2 regions of the Pedobacter sp. R-06 genome follow, and region 2 is predicted to be linked to the other one. Evidence: riboswitches for the same ligand, from Rfam matches in the RefSeq annotation. Region 2 holds a riboswitch; the other holds the start of a gene.
What was found. Region 2 has a riboswitch for cobalamin ahead of ACN9MR_RS10565 (TonB-dependent receptor plug domain-containing protein). Riboswitches for the same ligand answer to the same signal wherever they lie in the genome.
Positions count from the first base shown of each region.

Region 1: another riboswitch for cobalamin. It lies ahead of metE (5-methyltetrahydropteroyltriglutamate--homocysteine S-methyltransferase); the one in region 2 lies ahead of ACN9MR_RS10565 (TonB-dependent receptor plug domain-containing protein).

Region 1 covers NZ_CP183977.1:5,701,907-5,705,325, forward strand. The annotation lists gene ACN9MR_RS23105 (M14 family metallopeptidase) at 1-1,981, opposite strand, end outside; cobalamin riboswitch at 2,107-2,310, shown strand; gene metE (5-methyltetrahydropteroyltriglutamate--homocysteine S-methyltransferase) at 2,506-3,419, shown strand, end outside.
Region 2 covers NZ_CP183977.1:2,588,145-2,591,563, forward strand. The annotation lists gene ACN9MR_RS10555 (sigma-54-dependent transcriptional regulator) at 1-527, opposite strand, end outside; gene ACN9MR_RS10560 (serine hydrolase) at 634-1,881, opposite strand; cobalamin riboswitch at 1,965-2,160, shown strand; gene ACN9MR_RS10565 (TonB-dependent receptor plug domain-containing protein) at 2,256-3,419, shown strand, end outside.

The DNA.
Region 1 (3,419 bases), 3.1 Mb from region 2:
CCCACCCTGAGGCCATAGAGCCTCCATAGGTATCCCAAAGCGCAATTCTGCCAGCAGAGACTTTAATTTTATTCTTTGGAGCGGATGCACTTTTGAGTTTGATATTCGCTTTTTCCAGTATCGCTTTCCCCGCTGACGAAACATAAAAATCACCATTTTCAGTCGACCGGTAAACTTCAACCTTGTTTTTCAATAAGTCATTTACTGCGGTATAGGAATCATTTTGTGCCGCACTTAACACATAAGCCGATCCTGAAGGCAATTTATGCTCAAACCTCAATAAAGCACCGTACGGATTTTTCTCAAACGGACCAGAAAAATCATCTAGAATCCGATCGAATTTCACATCCATTAAATAGGCTAACGTCCATCCGGCAGCATCGTATGGCGGAATTGGTGCACCTCCTTCATATTTAAAATCATTTGGGTGATCCTGAGGCTCGAACATATCCAAAACATGCGGACGGAAAGCCTGATCGGTTTTTATGACATAACTTCCGGCAGGATAATTTTTCCCTGCAACGGCAAATGAAGCTGTTGCCTTTTGAACCACAATACCCGTTCTGATCAAGGCGTTTAAAAATTTAACAGCAGAGTTAAAATCCGGCTGATCGGCACTTAAAATGTATCCGCGGGGATCTCTGTTCGCCGGAGCCTTCATCACCGTATCAAAAGCTTTCATACTGATCTGCCTCCTTGGCCCAAAATCTGCATCTCCTCCGGCAATTGGTGCACCTTTTTCACCTTTAGCAGCGTTATTAATGGCTTCTATTTTTTTAGGAGAAAAAGACCAGGTATCTTTTTTACCACGTTCTATCGAATTTCTGCCCATCTGGTAAATGTTGTACAACAATTCGTCGCGATAACGTTGTGCATAGTTTAAAACGGCATAGTTTAGCGATACCGAATAATCGATCGAGTTTTTAAAATACCATTTCCTCGGGGTAATCGGGTTTGGTGAATCGCCGTTAGGCAATAATCTCGAAGGAACTAACGGAATTTCGGACGGTGTAGGGTTCCCGATAATTTCGGTCAGGAGCCCAATCATATTATGAAAATAAGTGGTGGTTCTTAAACCGCCATTATACCAGGTAGAGTAAACCGATCCTCCACGTTGAGTATAACCAGGTTTGTTTTCTACATTCATGCGGTTGTGCATGGCCGCACCAACGGCATCTAAACTGGTTAATAACGTTGGGTCAAAAACATAATTGAAAGGATCGCGGTAGGGAGGCCCGGCAACAACGGTTCCTGCCGGACCAGCCTGATGATGGTTATACATGATCTGCGGAATCCATTCTACAAAAAGCTGACGGCCGATATTCTGCGTTTCTTTAAGGTTTAACATAAAGAAATCGCGATTGTTATCATGACCTGCATATTTTTCATACAAAACAGGCAAACCTGAGGTTGTTCTTTTCTTTGGGTCTTTCTCCCTCATGTACCAATTGCCCACCAGTTCTTGCCCATCAGGGTTGGCATGGGTAAACAAAATGATTACGTTATCCAAAATGCGCAGGGTTTCAGGGTCTTTTCTGGAGGCAAACTCATAAGCGGTTTCGATCAGCTGATGTGCACCCACCACCTCGTTGGCGTGCAGGCCACCATCAATCCAAACTACTGCTTTACCTTCCTGGGCCAATGCTTTTGCCTGCTCCGCTGTAATTTCTGCGTGTGCCAGCTGTTGCGAAATTTCCTTGTAACGATCTAATTTCTTGAGGTTTTCTGGCGAAGAAACGATTAACATGTATTGACTTCTGCCTTCTTCGGTTTTGCCAATATCAACCAGTTTAATGCGGTCAGAACTTGCCGCGAGTTTCTTAAAATAAGCTTCTGTCTGGGTATAATTGGCCAATTGGTAATCGTCGCCAATGTCGAAACCAAAATGCGATTTTGGCGTTGGTACATCCTGCGCCAGCACCGCACAGCTATTTACCAGTAAAAAAGCAAAGCAAAGCCTTTTAAAGTAGATTTTTATCATAATAAAGTTTAGTTAGGTAATCAAATATAATAGAGAATAAGCGCTAAAAACGGCTTGCTGTAAATTTGTTACAAGTTTTAAATCCTAATCCATACATTTGCCTTGATGTAAGTTCTTAACTTTATTTTTCATCAACCGATACAGGTTCCCGGAATTACAACCGGGATTAATAGGGAATCGTGTGCAAATCACGAGCTGTCGCGCAACTGTAAATTCTGTCTTTAAAAAGACAACGGTCTTATCATTCATGCCACTGTGCCGTTTACCGGTATGGGAAGGCGATAAGATCGGGAATAAGTCAGGAGACCTGCCTATATTGAATTGACGGTGCTTTCGCGTTATAAAGTAATTGGTCAGGTCTGATTGTACACGGTAAAATTAATCATTTTATATGCTTGCTTTAAGCTTTTTGCTGATGAGTAGGCTGCTTGTGCGCGAACCTTTCCTTTTTATTTTTAACAGAAAACATTATAAAATATTGCTATGAGCTTTTAAACGATTTATTTACTTAATCTTTAAAAGAGATGCTAACGCAAAATCTGGGCTATCCGCGAATAGGTAGCCAAAGGGAATTAAAGAAAATCTGCGAAAATTACTGGGCAGATAAAACTGGGTACAAAAATGTGCTTCAGGTGGGAAAAAACATTCGCCACGAAAACTGGAACCTTCAAAAAGAAGCTGGAATTGATGTCATTCCTTCGAACGACTTTTCTTTTTATGATCATGTGCTCGATCATTCTTTAACTTTTGGGGCCATCCCGAAAAGGTACAACGAGGTGATCCTGAAAAAAGGAAATTCAGAGCTTGATCTCTATTTTGCTATGGCAAGAGGTTATCAAAAAGAGGGATTAGATGTAGTAGCGATGGAAATGACCAAATGGTTTGATACCAATTACCATTACATCGTTCCTGAATTTTACAAAGATCAGCCTTTTAAACTTTTCTCTACCAAAATTATCGATGAGTTTTACGAGGCAAAACAATTGGGCATTACTACAAAACCTGTTTTAATCGGCCCGGTTTCTTACCTTTTATTGGGAAAAGAAAAAGAATCCGGCTTTGAAAAGATCGACCTGATCAAAAATCTCCTTCCGGTTTATATCGAGATTTTATCGCGCTTAGATGCTTTGGATGTAGAATATGTCCAGTTTGATGAACCTTTTTTGACTTTAGACCTTACCGAAAAAGACAAGAAAGCTTACGAATATGCCTATAAAGAGATCAGAAAAGCTTTTCCTGGGTTAAAAATTGTTTTGGCTACTTATTTTGAAGGCTTGGGCAATAATTTAGCACTAACTACCTCATTACCGGTCAATGTTTTACATATCGACCTGGTACGTGCTGAGGGTCAATTGACGGATATTTTAGCTTCGTTAAAGGAAGATACCACTCTTTCGTTAGGTTTGGTAGACGGAAGAAACATCTGGAAAAATGATTT
Region 2 (3,419 bases):
ACCAATTCTTTACCGCTACCATTTGCACCAGTAATTAACACACGGGCTTCGGTAGGAGCTACACGCTCTATGGTTTCTTTAATTTTAGAAATGCTTTCCGATTCGCCTAAAATCTCACGGGTTTTACTTGCTTTACGTTTTAAAACCTTAGTTTCGGTAACTAAATTTCCACGGTCTAAACCATTACGGACCGTAATTAATAACCGGTTTAAATCAGGTGGTTTCGAAATAAAATCGAAAGCTCCTTTCTTACTGGCTTCAATGGCAGTTTCAACTGTTCCATGACCAGATATCATAATGAATGGCAAATCGGGTTTAATGATCTGTGCCTGCTCGAGCACTTCCATACCATCCATCTTATTCATCTTGATATCGCAAAGTACCAGATCGAAATTTCCTTTTTTGATCATTTCGAGGCCATCAATACCGTTATCGACATCTTCAACATCGTAATTTTCGTACTCCAGAATTTCGCGTAAGGTACTCCTTATCGCACGCTCATCGTCAATTATTAATAATTTAGCCATTAGAGATGTATTCTTTAATTTTGAAATGCGAATATATTATTTTTTAATTAATGTATAGTTTTTTATACAATTAATACGCAATAAACCTTAAAAGACAGGAAAGGTTTTAATAAGTATAATCCATTTTAAACTTACTTAAATCGGGTTTCTGTTTTTTAGCTCTTTTTAGTTCCAATTCGTAAATGGTTCTTCCCAGATTTTTCATAAAAGGGAAACAAACCGTTTCGTACTCGTATTTATTGTCGTTGAAGATGCCATCCTCATTGCTCTGCACAACCGCGGTTAAAAAATATTCAATTCCGTTTTTAAAATCAACAAAATAGGAGTTATCGATAATGTAGCCGTAACTATCACCATATTTATTGAAAATGCGGATATTGGGATCTGGCGTTACGTGTTCTCTACCATAATACAACATCTTGGCATAGGTTGGCCAAAACGCTTTCGGATCGTATTTAGGGAAATCACTTTCCGTTGGATACTTGCTCATGTAAGTATAAATGAGTTTATAATCCTCTTTGGTAAGGTTAAACCTTTCTTTAACCGGGAAAGCCTCAGGAAAAATCAATTTCTGCATGAGTTTCTGTTGATCGTGAATGGCGAAGGCATTTTTCCCCGCTAAACTAAAAGGTTTGTTTACCAGCTTGTCAGTGCTGTCCATGTATCCAGTACCCATTACCAGGTTGCTTAATTTCAATTCATAATCTTTTGGATCATATTGGGCAGCTTGATCATACACCAAATGATCTCCGTTGTAAAATTTGATGGGATTGGTATGTTTGGCCGATTCTCCTGCATCGCCAATGGCCAGACGGTTTAAAATGCGGCTATCATTTAATCCATTTGCCCTTAGTTTTTCGTTAATTTCTGCCCGGCCGATAAATTCAAATAAACGGTTAAAAGCATCATTATCACTGGTAAGCAAAATCTTTTTAACGTAGTGTTCTATTGATGGAAGTCCATTTTTGGCACTTGTATCCGTTAAAACCCTCGTTTGTCCTTTATAGGCACTATCGGTAATCATAGCACTTTTAATTGTTAAGCCTGTACTTTTTAACCGGTTTACTTTCTCTAAAGCAAAAATTACGGCAGCAAGTTTAACCGTACTCGCAGGATAAAAATAATGATGCGGATCCAGATTGTAGCTAAAGGTTTTAAACGTGGGTTTATTCTTCGCATCTCGGTTAACCTGCGTATAAAGAATCTGGATCTGGTTTTGATCAGGATGATTGAGTACGGCAGAAAAAAGTTCTGGCCTGGTTTCCATTAGTTTCTTCAGAAAAACAGTATCGGTTTTTTGCGCCATAACAGATAGGCTTATAAATGAAAATGCAACAATTAATATTCTTTTCATAGTGGAAATTTTGATTCCTAATTTAGCTTTTTCTATTAAAATCGCCATTTTCCATCATGCATTTTACATGTTGTTTAATTTTGCTACTTTTGCAGCGCTTTTGGTTTCCGGCTTTACACCCGGAATTAAAAGGGAATACAGTGTAAATCTGTAACTGTCCCGCAGCTGTAATCTCCTTAACGGATTTCCAATCAATCTGCCACTGTTCCGACTTGTCGGGATGGGAAGGCCGGAAACCCGGGAGTAAGTCAGAAGACCTGCCTTAGCGTTATATTTCATAGCTTTCGGGGATTGAAGCTAAGGGGTGATGTACTTACGTATTCGTATTTCATTTCTTTTCCATCTGTTGGCTGTGGGTTAAACTCACAATCAAAATGACAAGTAAACATTCTGCCTATGCGGGCACAATGCAGTTTTTTCTATATTCTTCCATTTTATGGACAGGATTTCTATGGCCTTTAAATACCAGGGCACAAACTGACAGCACCAAAAAAGCAACGCAACTGAAAGAAGTTCAGGTTATAGAATACCGCTTAACGGAGCAAAGCAAATCGCCTACACCTGTACAGATTTTATCTGCTGAAGACCTTAAAAGAATCAACAGCTTATCTGTTGCCGATGCTGTCCGCTACCTTTCAGGTGTGCAGTTGAAAGATTACGGCGGAATAGGTGGGATGAAAACGGTGAATGTACGCAGTTTAGGTACCAATCACACAGCAGTTTTTCTGGATGGAATACAGATTGGTAATGCACAGAACGGGCAGGTAGATTTAGGTAAATTCTCGCTGAACAATCTCGAAGAAATTTCTTTGTATAATGGCCAAAAGCCCGAATTATTGATTCCGGCGAGAGGTTATTCGGCTGCAAGCGGTATTTATCTCAAAACCAAAGATCCCGATTTCGAAAAAAAACAAAATCAAAAAATAGAACTGGGTTTAAAAAGCGGATCGTTCGGTCTGATCAATCCTTCTCTCGTTTATCAATATAAGATTAACGAAAAGCTAAAGGCGAGTATCAATACCGAATATATACATGCCGATGGTAGATATAAATTCAGGTACACCAATGGTGTTTTCGATACCACTGCAATAAGAAATAATGGTGATGTGGGGCGTTTCCGTTTGCAAACCGCATTGTTTGGTAAGTTTAGAAATGGGAAATGGCACGCGCAGGCCTATTCATTTTTATCAGATAGGGGATTGCCAGGTGCAATTGTAGCCAACAGGTTCGATTTTATGCAAAGAATATGGGATCGCGATTTTTTCGTTCAGGGAAGCGCGGAGAAAAGCTTTTCCAAAAAATTCACCTTTATGGTAAACGCTAAATATGCTTATATATATCAACGTTACCTCGATCCCGATTATGTAACCACCACAGGTTTTTTAGATAACCGGTTTAAAGAGCAGGAGGCTTACCTGTCGATTGCTGCCAAATACAAAATCAATTCGGTTTGGGAGGCTGCTTATGCAGCTGATTATACTTTCCAGACTTTGGATGCCAATATTTACAGGTTTCCTTATCCCAATAGAAATACCTTT